Regions from separate parts of the Arthrobacter sp. 05T442 genome, predicted to be linked through region 2. Evidence: predicted binding sites of a transcription regulator. Region 2 holds the regulator's gene; the other holds the start of a gene.
What was found. Region 2 encodes LexA, which represses DNA repair genes until DNA is damaged. Its sites were predicted from a motif close to TCGAACANNTGTTCGA; they were not measured.
Positions count from the first base shown of each region.

Region 1: AC1DES_RS14830 (DUF6504 family protein) is a predicted target of LexA. The motif match lies at 4,247-4,262, and genes of this name have one in related genera.

Region 1 covers NZ_JBFTKM010000016.1:42,955-50,714, forward strand. The annotation lists gene AC1DES_RS14795 (MBL fold metallo-hydrolase) at 1-563, opposite strand, end outside; gene AC1DES_RS14800 (S-(hydroxymethyl)mycothiol dehydrogenase) at 560-1,645, opposite strand; gene AC1DES_RS14805 (mycoredoxin) at 1,750-2,007, opposite strand; gene AC1DES_RS14810 (SOS response-associated peptidase) at 2,213-2,959, shown strand; gene AC1DES_RS14815 (VOC family protein) at 2,997-3,419, opposite strand; gene AC1DES_RS14820 (chorismate mutase) at 3,434-3,760, shown strand; gene AC1DES_RS14825 (hypothetical protein) at 3,779-4,165, opposite strand; gene AC1DES_RS14830 (DUF6504 family protein) at 4,309-4,641, shown strand; gene AC1DES_RS14835 (DNA polymerase III subunit alpha) at 4,638-7,760, shown strand, end outside.
Region 2 covers NZ_JBFTKM010000005.1:1,791-9,550, reverse strand. The annotation lists gene AC1DES_RS07200 (ATP-dependent DNA helicase) at 1-1,549, shown strand, start outside; gene lexA (transcriptional repressor LexA) at 1,771-2,520, opposite strand; gene AC1DES_RS07190 (LysM peptidoglycan-binding domain-containing protein) at 2,861-3,328, shown strand; gene AC1DES_RS07185 (histidinol-phosphate transaminase) at 3,534-4,652, shown strand; gene hisB (imidazoleglycerol-phosphate dehydratase HisB) at 4,722-5,348, shown strand; gene hisH (imidazole glycerol phosphate synthase subunit HisH) at 5,345-6,097, shown strand; gene AC1DES_RS07170 (hypothetical protein) at 6,098-6,256, shown strand; gene priA (bifunctional 1-(5-phosphoribosyl)-5-((5-phosphoribosylamino)methylideneamino)imidazole-4-carboxamide isomerase/phosphoribosylanthranilate isomerase PriA) at 6,314-7,060, shown strand; gene AC1DES_RS07160 (SseB family protein) at 7,074-7,760, shown strand, end outside.

The sequences.
Region 1 (7,760 bases), on a different contig from region 2:
GTGTCCGGGGGGAGCGTGAGCAGCCGGTCCTTGATGGACGCGACGATGGTGGGGAAGTCGCTGAAGGACCGGCCGGTCGCTCCCGGGCCGCCCTGGAACAGGGTGTCGCCAGTGAAGACGGTGCCCTCGCTGTCCAGGGAGAAGCTCACGGACCCGGGTGAGTGCCCCGGCGTGTGCAGGGCCACGATGCGGGCGCCCGCGACGTCGAAGGTGTCCCCGTCCGCGATGGCATGGTCCGGCTCGGTACCCGGGAAGACCCGTTCCCACAGCATCCAGTCGTCCCGGTTCAGGTACACGGGGGCGTTGACGAGGGCGCGGACCTCGCCGACGGCGCCGATGTGGTCATCGTGCCCGTGCGTCAGGAGGATCGCCGTGACCTTGCGGCCGGCGACGGCGGCCGCAACCGCTGCGGCGTCGTGCGCCGGGTCGATGATGACGCATTCCGCGTCGTTGCCGATGATCCACACGTTGTTCTCGACGTCCCACGTTCCGCCGTCCAGCGAAAAGGCACCGGAGGTGACCAGCTGGTCGATCCGCAGGGCGTTTCCGGAACCGGCGCTCACAGCTCGACCACCGAGCGCAGCACCGAGCCGGCGTGCATCTTCCCGAAGGCTTCCTCAATCCGGTCGATGGTGATGCGTTCCGTTACGAAGGCGTCGAGGTCCAGCTTGCCCTGCCGGTAGAGGTCGATCAGCATCGGGAAATCGCGGGAGGGCAGGCAGTCCCCGTACCAGGAGGACTTCAGCGAGCCGCCGCGGCCGAACACGTCCAGCAGCGGCAGTTCCAGGGTCATCTCAGGGCTGGGGACGCCCACCAGAACCACGGTGCCGGCGAGGTCGCGGGCGTAGAAGGCCTGCTTGTAAGTCTCGGGGCGTCCGACGGCGTCGATCACGACGTCAGCGCCGAAGCCGCCGGTGAGTTCCCGGATTGCCTCGACAGGATCGACGGCGGAGGAATCCACGGTGTGGGTGGCGCCGAGTTCCCTGGCGCGTTCGAGCTTCTTTGCGTCGATGTCGACCGCGATCACGGTGGTGGCGCCGGCGAGCGCTGCGCCGGCGACGGCAGCCGTGCCCACGCCGCCGCAGCCGATGACGGCGACGGAATCGCCGCGCGTGACCTTGCCGGTGTTGATGGCGGCGCCGAGTCCGGCCATGACGCCGCAGCCGAGCAGGCCGATCGCGGCGGGATCGGCGTCGGGGTCCACCTTGGTGCACTGGCCGGCGGCGACGAGCGTCTTTTCGGCGAACGCGCCGATGCCCAGGGCGGCTGTCAGTTCGGTGCCGTCCTCGAGGGTCATTTTCTGCGTGGCGTTGTGGGTGTTGAAGCAGTACTGCGGCTTGCCTCGGCGGCAGGCCCGGCACTCGCCGCAGACGGCGCGCCAGTTCAGGACGACGCGGTCGCCGGGAGCCACCTCGGTGACGCCCGGTCCCACGGCGCTGACGACGCCGGTGGCCTCGTGCCCCAGCAGGAACGGGAACTCATCATTGATGGCGCCCTGCTTGTAGTGCAGGTCGGTGTGGCAGACACCGCAGGTGAGGATGTCCACCAGGGCTTCGCCGGGGCCCGGGTCCGGCACCAGGATCGTCTCCAGGGTGACGGGGGCGTTCTTGGAACGGACTACTGCGCCTTTGACTTTGTGGACCATGGAGGTAGCTCCCTTTGTACGTCTCGCGGAACGCGGTACGGCGCGGCCCTGGGGAGGCCGCGCCGTCGTGGATGGTTGTCCTGACCGGGCTAAAGCAAAGGGCCTCAGGCGGCGAGCCGGCTCTTGACCTCTGCTGCCGAGGGGTTGGTGGCGGCGGTGCCGTCCGGGAACAGCACGGTGGGGACGGTGCGGTTGCCTCCGTTGAGCTGCTCCACGAGATCTGCGGTGCCTTCAACTTCTTCGATGTTGATCTCGGTGTACCCGATGCCCTGGGCGTCCAGCTGCTTCTTCAGGCGGTTGCAGTAGCCGCACCAAGTGGTCGAAAACATGGTGATGGTTCCGGATTCGGGGGTGAAGTCCACGAAGTTCTCCTCAAAGCTGGTTGACAATGCTGGTCGGCAGTGTGGGCCGACTGTAGTGGCCGGCATAAAGCCAGACGTCACTCTCAATAACCGTAACCTGCGCACCGCTATTCCCGCAGGGCCGACGGCGGCCCGGGGATCGGAGGGACGCGGCGCAGGGGCGGTTCTTGATGACACACTCTGCCCGCGGTGGCATGCTGGGGGCATGTGTGGACGCTACGTGATGGCGCGGGCCGTCGGGGACCTGCTGGCCGAGTTCGACGCTGGGCTGGAGGATGAGGTCGTGATTCCGCCGTCGTGGAATGTGGCCCCGACCGCGGATGTGCCGATCCTGCTGGAACGGCTGGTGGACGGATCCCCGGTCCGGCAGCTGCACCTTGCGCGCTGGGGGCTGGTGCCCTCCTGGGCCAAGGACCCGGGTATCGGTTCCAGGATGATCAACGCCCGCAGCGAGAGTGTCCTGGAGAAGCCGGCGTTCCGGAAGGCCGCGCGGGCCCGGCGCTGTGCCGTCCCGGCCGACGGCTACTACGAGTGGAAGGGCGAGGGCCGCGGCAAGCAGCCGTACTACGTGCACCCCAAGGATGAGCACCCCATGGTCTTTGCCGGACTGTACGAGTGGTGGAAGGATCCCGCCAAGGCCGAGGGCGACCCGGAGCGGTGGATGCTGTCGACGTCGATCATGACCACGGACTCGCCGCCGGAAGGCTACGCCGGGGGCATGCTGGCGGAACTGACTGCCCTGCACGACCGGGTGCCGCTGCCGATGGACCGGGAGACCATGCAGGCCTGGCTGGACCCGCACGTCGATGACGCTGCCGCTCTCGTGGACCTGGTCCGCGCCGGCGCGCACGACGTCGCGGAGGGCTGGACGATTGACGCCGTCGGCACCGCCGTCGGGAACGTCAAGAACGATTCCCCGGAACTCATCCAGCCGGTCGGGAGCCTCTTCTAGGGCTCCGGCTGCCCCGCCCGCTCAGCAGAGGCTCCGTTCAGAGCGTGACTGTACCGCCGTCGTCGACCGCCCACGAGGGGTTGAAGGCCACTTCCCAGCGGAAGCCGTCGGGATCGGCAAAATACCCCGTGTAGCCGCCCCAGGGCTGGGTCCTGGGGGCAGAGACGATGGTGGCGCCGGCCGCTTCGGCCTCGGCCATGACCCAGTCGACTTCCGCCGTGCTGGCCAGGTTGTGGCTCAGCGTGATGCACGGAATGCCGGCAGGGCTGCCGGTCCCGGCCTCGGCCTGCATCTGTCCGGCGTCCCAGAGCGAGAGGAGCAGGCCGTGATTGACCTGGAGGAAGAGCACCTGGCCCGGAACTTCCCGGTGGACCCGCCAGCCGAGGCCGTCAACGTAGAAGCTGCGTGAGGCGTCGACACTGCGGACACCCAGTGAAATTAAGTCGACTCGTGGCTGCATCTTTAGATACTGTCATGGTCATGTCCACAAATCACGGAGACGACAAGAACGCCCAGGCCGACAAGGAGCAGCTCGCCGCCGTGCGTGTGGCCGTTGACGAGGTGGATGAGCAGATTGTCATGCTGATCGGTCGCCGTGAACGCCTCATCCGGATCGCCGGGACCCTCAAGGAGGACAGCGCCCAGGTGCGGGCGCCGGGGCGGGTTGAGCGCGTTATCGAGCATGTCCGCGCGACCGCGGAGAAAAAGGACATCGATCCCGACATCGTCGAGAAGACCTACCGCGCCATGGTGGATGCCTTCACCACGCTGGAACTGGAAGTGTACAAAGCCAGCAGTTAGGTCCCGCGGCTTTAGGCTTTAGAGGGCTTCCTCCACCGGCACATTCGCCTGGAAGTCCCGGCCGTCGCAGTCGCTGAAAGCGGTCATGAGGTGTCCCTTGGACAGTCCCATCACCGTGCTCAGGGGGAAGTGGCCGGTGATGGTGTTCCCCGAATGCTCCACACCCTTGAGGTCAAAGTTCTCCTCCGTGCCGTCATGGCTGAAGCAGTAGAAGGACACGGCCTCGCCGTTCATGAATTCGATCCCCATCCTGCGCTGGTGGGAATGGTCCGGCGTTGCCGCCACGAGGCCCACTACGTAGGCGCCCTGGCCCGGAATATTTCCGTCTATATCGAACTTCGCCACCAGGGCGATGTCCTTGGCGGCGATGCTGACGTGCTTGAGGAGTGCGTTATGGGAACTCATGGCTCAATCCTGCTCTCTGCGCTCCCGTCCGTCCACCCCTGACCTAGGTTTTGCCCCGGCCCCGTCGTAGACTGGACTTGTTCGAAGATATGTTCGAATAGTGATTTTGCGCGGATTGTTTGCGCGGTGGTCCGGGAGGCACTATGGGCATGTTCAGCGAGTCGGTCGACGTCGTCTGCACGCCCTCCGGCATGCCTGTGAAGCTTGACTGGGCAGGCCGCCACTACACCGTGTGCGCGGACCCGGTCCGCTGGTACGAGCGCCGCCAGTGGTGGGCGGAGGAAAGCCGGGCTCCCCTGGGGAGCGGTCCGGGGCTGGTCGACCACGAGATCTGGCGGGTCCAGGTCCGCCTGGCTGATGCATCCCCGGAGGACATGCTCACCCTTGACCTGACCCGGCATCTCGGCAGCGGCCGCTGGCGGTTGCTGAGGATCCACGACGCCCTGCAGCCCCTCCGGAAGCCCAAGACAGCATGAGTTTCACCCATCTCCACGTTGCCACCGCCTTCAGCGCCCACTACGGGGTCTCCTGGCCGGATGAACTGGCCAGCGCCGCCGCGGCCGACGGCGCCACCGCGCTCGCCTGCACGGACCGTGACGGGCTCTACGGGACGGTCAAGCACCTGAAGGCCTGCATGGCGGCCGGGCTGGATCCGATTGTCGGGGTCGACCTTGCGGTCTTTGACGACGACGGCGACCTCCGCACCCAGGTGGGCGGACGCGTCGTCGTCCTGGCGCACGGGCACACCGGCGGCGCCGGCTACCGCGCGCTGTGCAGGCTGATCTCCGACGCCCATGCCCGCACCACGGGTAAGGCGCAGGGAGCGGTGCCGGTTGCCGTGACCCGGGCGGAACTGGCCTCCCGCACGCTGCACCCGGAGACGCTGAAGCCGGTGCTGACCGTACTGATCGGGCCGGACTCCGACGTCGGACGTGCCATGGGCGGGCGGCGGTACCTGCGGCCCCGCACCCTGTTCAAACGCTGGCTCGACGCCATGCCGCCGGGCACCGTGGCGGCGGAGGTCGTCTCCCAGCTCAGCCCGCCGGGGGAACCGCTCAGCACGGCCCATGCCGTGCGCATGCTCAAACTCGCCGCGGAACACGCAGTGCCCGCCGTACTGAGCAACGCCGTGCGGTATGTCGCCGAGGACGGCGCGGCAACGGCGGACGTGCTGGACTCCGCCCGGACCCTGAAATCGCTCCCCGAGCTCTCCGCCGCCCCGCTGCTGCAGCCCAACGGGCAGGGCTGGCTCAAATCGTCGGTACAGATGCTGCAGCTGGGCAAGGAAATCATGCATGCCGCCGGATACGGCACCGCTGACCTCAAACGGCTAATGGCCCAGACCGAGGCGCTCGCGGACCGCTGCCGGATTGACCCGGTCACGGACATGGGGTGGAAGCAGCCCGTGGTCCCGGAAACCTCCGTGATCGGCATCGCCGGGGATCCCCTCGTGGAGCTGACCCTGCGCTGTGAGGCCGGAATCGGCCGGCGGTTCCCGGGCATCGCCGGAAAGCCGGAAGAACAGCTGCGTGCCCGGCTGGGGCACGAACTGCGGATCATCGACAGCCTGGGCTTCGCCGCCTATTTCCTGACTGTCGCCGAGGTCTCGCGGATGATCCTGGACATGGGTGTCCGGGCAGCCGCCCGCGGCTCCGGCGCCTCCAGCCTGGTCAACTATCTGATCGACGTCAGCCAGGTGAACCCGCTCCAGCACGACCTCATCTTCGAACGCTTCCTCTCCCGCGACCGTGCCACGTTGCCGGATATCGACATCGACGTCGAAAGCGCCGAACGGCACAACGTCTACCGGAAGATCTTTGAGCGCTTCGGGGCCGAACGCGTCACGCTCATGAGCATGCAGAACGGCTACCGCGCTCGCGGTGCCGTGCGCGACGCCGGCCTGGCGCTGGGCATGGACGACGGGGAGATCGGCGAGATCGCCAAGCAGCTGTGGCGGTTCTCGGCCCGGAATTTCCGTGAGGCCCTGGTGGAGAAGCCGGAGCTGCGGGAATTCGCGGGACGGGTGGAGCAGCGCGACTTCACCGGGAACCAGCAGCTGGATCTGCTGGTGGACCTCACGGAACGGCTGGACCGGCTGCCCCGGCACATCTCCATGCACCCGTGCGGCGTCATCCTGGGCGATGCCACCCTGCTGGACCGCACCCCCGTCCAGCCCAGCGGCCTGGGCCTGCCCATGAGCCAGTTCGACAAGCACGACATGGACCCCATGGGGATGCTCAAACTCGATGTGCTGGGGGTCCGGATGCAGAGCGCCATGGCCTTCGCCGTCCGGGAGGTCATCCGGCTCCACCCCTCCAAGGCCGAAGTGGTCGCAGCCGGCGCGCATCCGGCCGGACCGGAGGGCACCGGACCGGACTACATTTCAGAGGACGGACACATTGATCTCAACGCCGTCCCGCTCGACGACGAACCCACGTACGAGCTCATCCGGAGCACGCACACCCTGGGCTGTTTCCAGATCGAATCCCCGGGCCAGCGCGAACTGATCGGCAAGCTGGCGCCGCGGGAGTTCAACGACCTCATCATCGACATCTCGCTGTTCCGGCCGGGGCCGATGAAATCGGACATGGTCCGGCCCTTCCTGGAACACCGGCACGGTTTCGCCCCCGAGGTCTACCCGCACCCGGACCTCAAACCGGTGCTCGAGGAGACCCACGGCGTGACGGTTTTCCACGAGCAGATCCTGAAGACCTTCGATGTCATGACCGGGTGCGGGCTGGCGAGGGCCGATGAGTTCCGCCGTGCGCTGGGCAACGAGGTGCTGGAAGGAAGGGTGGAGGAGTTCTTCCGGAAGGAGGCCCGGGCCAGGAACTACACCCCGGAGGTGGTGGACAAAGTCTGGGGCACCCTGAAGGCCTTCGGCAGCTTCGGGTTCTGCAAGGCCCACGGGGCCGCCTTTGCCGTGCCTACGTACCAGTCGGCGTGGCTGAAGACCCACCACCCGGAGGCGTTCCTGGCCGGGCTGTGGGAACACGATCCCGGCATGTACCCCAAACGCCTGCTGGTGGCCGAGGCGCGGCGGCTGGGGATCCCCATCCTTCCCCTGGACATCAACCGGAGCCAGGCGGAGTACCGGGTGGAGCGGGTCCCCGCCGGCCCGGACCGGGGCAAACTGGGCATCCGGCTGAGCCTCAACGGCATCTACGGGCTCTCCGGCGCCGAGCTGAAGAGGATTGTGGCGGGCCAGCCCTATGACTCGCTGGCGGACCTGCGCGCACGGTCCCGGCTCAGCAAGCCGAGCATCAAACGGCTGGCCCAGCTGGGCGCCTTCGACTCCCTGCACCGGGCCGCCGGCGGAACGGCCAACCGTGCGGACCTGGTCCAGCACCTGCAGGACCTGCAGCACCGCCCGCAGCGGAAGGGCATGGAGATCATTGACGGCCAGCTGGCCCTGCCGCTGGGGGACCTCGAGCTGAAGAACCTGAAGGCGGTGCTGCCCGCGCCCAGCATGGTGGACAACGTCCGGGCGGAACTGGACCTGATGGCGGTGGACGTCAGCGAACACCTGATGACCAGCCACCGCCCCCTGCTGGACCGGCTTGGCGTGACCACCGCGGACAAGCTGCTGGGGCTG
Region 2 (7,760 bases):
TGTCCGGCTCCGCGACTGGGCCGAAGAGACCGCCACGGGGGACCGCGACGAGCTCATGCCCGGAGTCACCGACCGGGCCTGGCGCCAGGTTTCCGTCACGTCGATGGAATGCCTCGGCGCGCAGAAATGCCCCCTCGCCGCGGAATGCTTCAGCGAACTGGCCCGGCAGAACGCCGCCGACGCCGACGTCGTCGTCACCAACCACGCCATGCTGGCCGTCAGCGCCTTCGAGGGACTCGCGGTCCTGCCCGAATACGACGTCGTGGTGGTCGACGAAGCCCACGAGCTGCAGGACCGCGTGACGGGCGCCGTGTCCGGCCAGCTTTCCGTGGCGATGGTCCACGTCGCCGCGTCCGGGGCCCGCAAGCACACCGGCATCACCGTGGATGCGCTCAACAATGCCGCGTCCAACCTCGAACTTGCCATTGAGGGGGTTCCGAGCGGACTCATGCCCAACGGCCTCAACACCGAACAGCTGGACTGCGTGGACCAGCTCCGCGACGCCTGCCGCGCCGCGCTCTCCGATTCCAAGGGCGACAGCGCCACCACGGCCGACGGCGGTCGCCAGCTCGCCCGCTCCCGGCTCATGGTCATCCTGGAACTGTGCGAACGCCTCCTGGCTGCCCGCGAGAACCGTGAAGTGGTGTGGTTCTCCCGCAACAGCACCTTCGACCCGGCACAGGGCTACTCCCAGCCGGACGAAACGGCACCGGCCCTCATCAACGTGGCGCCGCTCAGCGTGGCCGGCCGGCTGCGCGAGGGCCTGTTCGCGGACCACACCGTCATCCTGACCTCGGCCACCCTCGCAATCGGCTCCGCGTTCGAACCGGCTGCCGGCGGCCTGGGGCTCGTCGGCCCCGGCGCGCCCAGCTGGACCGGCGTCGACGTCGGTTCGCCGTTCGAATACCCCAAGCAGGGCATCCTCTATGTCGCCAAGCACCTGCCCAAACCCGGCCGGGGCACTTCCCCGGAGACACTGGACGAACTGGAGAAGCTCATCCAGGCCTCCGGCGGCGGGGCCCTGTGCCTCTTCTCCTCCCGGCGCGCCGCGGAGGAAGCCGCAGAGGCCATGCGGCCGCGGCTGGACATGGACATCCTGTGCCAGGGCGATTCGACCATGACGGCGCTCGTGCGGCAGTTCGCCGACGAACCGGACACGTGCCTTTTTGGCACCATGTCCCTCTGGCAGGGCGTTGACGTCCCGGGTGTCTCGTGCCGTCTCGTCGTCATCGACCGGATCCCGTTCCCGCGGCCGGACGATCCGCTGATGACCGCCCGGTCCCGGGCCGTGGCCCAGGCCGGCGGCAACGGCTTCATGAGCGTCTCGGCAACCCACGCCGCGATCCGCCTTGCCCAGGGAGCCGGACGGCTGATCCGTTCGACGTCGGACAAGGGTGTCGTGGCGGTGCTGGATTCGCGGCTCTCCACTGAGCGCTACGGAGCCTTCCTCCGTGCAGCCCTGCCACCGTTCTGGCCGACCACCGACCCCGGGGTTGCCCTCGCGGCGCTGGAGCGGCTCTCGAAGGAATCCGGGCAGCCCGCCACGTAGGTCTGGCGGGCAGCCCGGTGCCTGGTCGGGAGCCCAGGGCCGGGCGCAGCCGGGGGAGTGCGACCTTCCCGCCCGGTTGCTTTCCTTCTGTCTCCGCGCACCCGCGGGATGCCGGCGCCGTCCGGGACCGGCGGGCCCGTGCTCCGCGAGTAACTGGGCAGGAACTCGAAGGGCCCCGTCCGATGTCGAACGGGGCCCTCATGCCCTGTGGCCGGTGTGCGTCAGAGCGACCGCAGCACCGAGACGACCTTGCCCATGATGACGGCGTGATCGCCAAGGATGGGCTCGTACTGGGTATTCTGCGGCAGCAGCCAGGTGTGTCCGTCCCGCTGGCGGAAGGTCTTTACTGTGGCCTCGTCATCCAGGAGTGCAGCAACGATCTCCCCGTTGACTGCGTCGCTTTGCCGCCGGACGACCACCCAGTCACCGTCGCAGATGGCGGCGTCGATCATGGAATCACCGGCGACTTTGAGCATGAAGAGTTCGCCGTGGCCCACCAGTTGACGCGGCAGCGGCATGACGTCCTCGACCACCTGGTCCGCCAGGATCGGTCCGCCGGCGGCGATGCGACCGACGAACGGCACCATCGCGGTGTCCGTGGCGCTGGCGAGCTCCGAGACTGACCGCCCTCCCGCCGCCCGCAGGCTGCTGGATTTCTCCACGCCCGAAATCCTGGTGCTTCCCTCGTCCAGGGTCAGCGGCATGAGCACCTCCATGGCCCGCGGACGCTTGGGGTCGCGGCGGAGGTAGCCGAGCTTCTCGAGCTGCGAGAGCTGGTGGGTGACGCTGGAGAGGCTGGCGAGGCCCACAGTGTCGCCGATCTCGCGCATGGACGGCGGGTAGCCGTTGTCGGTCACGGACCGCTGGATGGTTTCCAGGATCTTCTTCTGCCGGACGGTAAGGCTCTTGGGGGCCCGGGCTGGCTGTGGGCCCCGCTGGGTGGCCCTGCCGCCGGTGGCTTGTGCTGCCATGTTCGCCAACGCCTTTCCAATCCGCCCGGCCGCCGTGGCTGCAGCTGCCGGGAACTTCCGGCCTGAAATGTCAGACCCTGCTGATCAACTGCAGAAGTGGTTGTTCTGTGACTCAAACGTAGGCCAGCCGCAAAGCTTTTTCAAACATTTGTTCTAGCGAGTCTCGACAACGTTCGTTAGTAAGTGCTAAAACAGAAGAAGCAAAGTTCGAATATGTGTTCGATTCGGAAATTTCCGGGCGAAGCATCAAGTTCGGTTCTATGTTCGAAGGTTCAGTCGGTTGGCGGCGAGTAGGTGGAGTACGCCGGGCGGCAACGTATGGTCCAGGAGGGCTCAGTTCATGTCAGCATCAAGCGCGTTTCACGACACTTTCAGCCGCGACGCATTCGGCCAGTACGGCCGGCCCGCAGGCACGTCGACCCGCCGGCCCACTTCGTCCCGCCAGCACGCTTCATCCGCGGAGCCTGTGCAGGCCGCCCGGGCCCGGACCAAGCAGGCCCCGCTGCGTCTGACCCGGCGTGGCAGGTTCGTCTTCTTCGGCGTGCCGCTGATCCTTCTTGCCGCGCTCATCCTGTCTTTCAGTGGTTTCCTCAACGCTCCGGCGAAGGCGGCCGAGTCGGCCTCCGAGCTTTCGCCGACGCCCAGCGTATCCGTGACTGTTCAGCCCGGGGAGTCCCTCTGGGCCATCGCGGGAGAGGTGGCCCCGGAGCGTGATCCCCGTGATGTCGTGGCCGACATCGTGCAGCTGAACAACCTGGGGGCCGCTCGAGTAATGCCGGGCCAGCAGCTCTTCGTCCCGTCCAAATAGTCCCGTGGATCCTTGCGCAAGCCGCGAGGAAGTCCCGCGGATCAGTGGTGAAGCTATGCGCAAGCAGTGCGGAAGTCCTGTAGATCTGTGGTGAAGCCATTCGGAAGCCGCGCGCCGCGCCGTGGCCGGCCGCCGCAGCCGGTCGCTACGGGGCCCCAGGCGTCACAGTTTCAGCGCCCGTCGCCCTCTCACTTAAACTGTTGAAGTGACTGACCAGTTAGAGCGCCTCAACCGACTGCCCCTCCGGACCAATCTGCGCGGTCTGCGCCCCTACGGCGCGCCCCAGCTGGACGTTCCCATCCTGCTCAACGTCAACGAGAACACCCATGGTGTCCCGGCCGACGTCCGCGCAGCCATCACCGAGGCCGTCACCGCAGCGGCGGTCGGACTGAACCGGTATCCGGACCGCGAGTTCACCGAGCTGCGCGAGGGGCTGGCGGAATACCTCGGCCACGGACTGGGCGCAGAGAACATCTGGGCGGCCAACGGCTCCAACGAGGTGCTCCAGCAGATTCTCCAGGCCTTCGGCGGCCCGGGGCGCACGGCGCTCGGCTTCCCTCCCACATACTCGATGTACCCGCTCCTGGCTGCCGGCACTGACACGGAGTACATCATCGGGGTGCGCGCGGCGGACTATGGCCTCAGCGCTGAATCGGCGGCACGGCAGGTACGTGAGCTGCAGCCCAACATCGTCTTCCTGTGCTCCCCGAACAACCCCACCGGCACCGGCCTCGGCCTCGACGTCGTGGAGGCGGTCTACGCGGCAGGCGAAGCGAGCCGGACCATCGTGATTGTCGATGAGGCGTACCACGAGTTCGCCCACGACGGCACGCCCAGCGCCCTCACGCTGCTGCCCGGCCGGGAGCGGCTGATCGTCTCGCGCACCATGAGCAAGGCGTTCGCCCTCGCGGGCGCGCGGCTGGGCTACATGGCCGCAGCACCCGAGGTCACCGACGCACTGCGCCTGGTCCGGCTGCCGTACCACCTGTCCGCCATCACCCAGGCAACCGCCCTGGCTGCGCTGCGCCACCGGGAGGCGCTCATGGCCGACGTCGAGGACATCAAGCGCCAGCGGGACCGGATCGTTTCCGAACTGCAGCGGATGGGGCTCAAACCGGCAGCCTCGGATTCCAACTACGTGTTCTTTGGCGGCCTCGAGAACCCGCACCAGGTTTGGCAGGGGCTCCTGGACGCCGGGGTGCTCATCCGCGACGTCGGGATCCCCGGCCACTTGCGGGTCACTGCGGGCACTGAGACGGAAACCACAGCGTTCCTCGAGGCACTCGAACGCATCCTGACCAGCGACCCGGCGCTGCACGCCTAGACTTAAGCTGGAGCCCGTGCCCCGCCAGACTGCCCAGCACCCATGCCTTCTTCCAAAGGACACACCCACATGAGCCACACCGGATCACCCGCTGCCGAGGCCCGGACCGCACGAATGGAGCGGACCACCAGCGAGTCCTCGGTCCTGGTCGAGATCAACCTGGACGGCACCGGCGTTTCGGACATCAGCACCTCGGTTCCGTTCTATGACCACATGCTGACGGCGCTGAGCAAGCACTCCCTGATCGACATGACCGTCAAAGCCACGGGCGACACCCACATCGACGTTCACCACACGGTGGAGGACGTCGCCATCACCTTCGGCGAGGTCCTGCGCACCGCGCTGGGCAACAAGGCCGGCATCCGGCGGTTCGGCGAGGCGACGGTTCCCCTCGACGAGGCCCTCGCGCACGCCGTCGTCGACGTCTCGGGCCGGCCGTACCTGGTCCACGCGGGTGAGCCGGCCGGCCAGGAATACCACCTGATCGGCGGACACTTCACGGGCTCCCTGACACGCCACGTATTCGAGGCGATCACCCTGCACGCCGGCATCTGCCTGCACATGAACGTCACCGCCGGGCGGGACCCCCACCACATCGTGGAAGCCCAGTTCAAGGCCTTCGCCCGCGCCCTGCGCGCTGCCGTGGAGCCTGATCCCCGTGTCGAGGGCATCCCGTCCACCAAGGGTGCGCTGTGACGGGCAACGTGCTCCGCGACGGTGCCATCATCGACCCGGCCGCCGGCACCAGGCCGGCCTCCCCGGACGGCAAGCCCACCGTCACGGTGCTGGACTACGGTTCCGGCAACGTCCGCTCGGCCGTCCGCGCACTGGAACGGGCCGGAGCCCACGTGATCCTGAGCGCCAGGCCGGAGGATGTGCTCAACGCCGACGGCCTCGTGGTCCCCGGCGTCGGTGCCTTCGAAACCGTCATGCGGGAACTGAAAGCCGTTGACGCTGTCCGCATGATCGGACGCCGTGTCGCCGGCGGCCGGCCCGTACTTGCCATCTGCGTCGGCCTCCAGGTCCTGTTCGAAGCCGGTGTCGAACACGGTACCGAAGCCGAGGGCATGGGGGAGTGGCCCGGCAAGGTGGAGCTGCTGCCGGCCGACGTCGTCCCCCACATGGGCTGGAACACGGTGTCCGTCCCCGAAGGCTCGACGCTCTTCGCGGGCGTCGAGAACGAGCGCTTTTACTTCGTGCACTCCTACGGCGTCCAACAGTGGGACTTCGACGTGATCCAGCCGCGCATGGCAGCGCCCCTCGTGACCTGGTCCGAGCACGGCGCACCGTTCATCGCGGCCGTCGAGAACGGACCGCTGTGCGCCACCCAGTTCCACCCGGAGAAGTCCGGCGACGCCGGCGCGCGTCTGCTGCGCAACTGGGTCAACAGTCTGCGGCCCAGGACTGCCGACGCCGCCTCCACCGACCCCGGACAGGTCGCCTAGATGTGGTCCGTGATCCTGATGGGCCTTGCCGGGCTGCTGGTCGGCGGGGGACTGTCCTTCCGGCAGCAGAAGAGTCCGCGCTGGGTCCAGATCGTGTTCTACGTCCTGGCCGGAATGTCGCTGCTGGCCGCCTACCTCCTGACGCTGCCCGTCTCCTAGCGGTCCCTGCACCAGTCCCGACCACCTGCCGCCATCTGAGAAGTTGAGGATCCCACTATGACCACCGAAACCCCGCTGCCCGTGCTCGAGCTGCTGCCCGCCGTCGACGTCGTCAACGGCCAGGCCGTGCGCCTGGTGCAGGGCGAAGCCGGCAGCGAGACCAGCTACGGCACTCCGCTGGAGGCGGCGCTGAACTGGCAGCAACAGGGGGCCGAGTGGGTCCATCTGGTTGACCTCGACGCCGCTTTCGGCCGGGGCTCCAACGCCGAGCTGCTGCGCGAAGTAGTGGGCCGGCTGGACATCAAGGTGGAGCTCTCCGGCGGCCTCCGCGATGACGAGTCGCTGGAGAAAGCGCTGGACCTCGGAGTCGCCCGCGTCAACCTCGGCACCGCCGCGCTGGAGAACCCGGACTGGACATCCCGTGTGATCGAACGTTTCGGCGACAAGATCGCCGTCGGCCTCGACGTCCGCGGCACCACCCTCGCAGGCCGCGGCTGGACCCGGGAAGGCGGAGACCTCTGGGAGGTGCTCGGCCGCCTCGAGGAAGCCGGCTGCGCCCGCTACGTCGTCACCGACGTCACCAAGGACGGGACCCTGCAGGGGCCCAATGTCGAGTTGCTGCGCCAGATGGTGGAGAAGACCGGCAAGCCGGTCGTTGCGTCCGGCGGCATCTCCAGCCTCGAAGACCTTAAGGTACTCCGGTCCCTCGTCCCGCTCGGCGTCGAGGGCGCGATCATCGGCAAGGCCCTCTACAACGGCAACTTCACGCTGCCGGAGGCCCTTGACGCCGCCGGCCGCCGCTAGCTGGCCCGCAGCCATGGACCACACGCCGGCAGGGACCGACGCCTCAGGAACAGTGCGCGCAGAGCCGGGTACGGACGGCCGTGCCGCCCCCGCACGGCATCTTCCCGGGCACATCGCTGCGGCCCTGGCGGGCGCCGGCGGCCCGGCCGACTCGGCCGGCCAGCCCTGGGCGGGACGCAGCCTGGCGGGCGACGACGCGAAGATCCACAATTTCGAGGACGACGACGGTACGGCCGACGCCGGCTATCTTGCAGCCATTGCGGCCCTGGCCGCCGGCGGCGCGGAAGCCGGAGTTGTCGAAGCCCTGGCCGGCGCACGCGTCTTCGTGCCGATCGTGGCCCGGCTCGCCGAGGAAGGCGAAGGTGCGGCCGGGCCGCACGGGAAGGATCTCCACGGGGACAAACAGGCCGATATGTCCCTCGTGACCCTCAAGGCGCCCGACGGCCGCACCGCGATGCCGGTCTTCACGTCCGCGGCGGCGCTGGAGGCGTGGCACCCCGGGGCCCGTCCGGTCGCCGTGTACGCGGCGCGCGCCGCCCTCTCGGCCGTCGCGGAAGGAGCCGAGCTGCTGGTACTGGACCCCGGCTCGGACCTCACGTTCGTGGTGCGCCGGCCGGCCGTCTGGGCGCTGGCGCAGCAGCGGCCGTGGACGCCGTCGTACGAGGACCCGGACCTCGCGGAGTCCCTGGGAGCCGCAGCG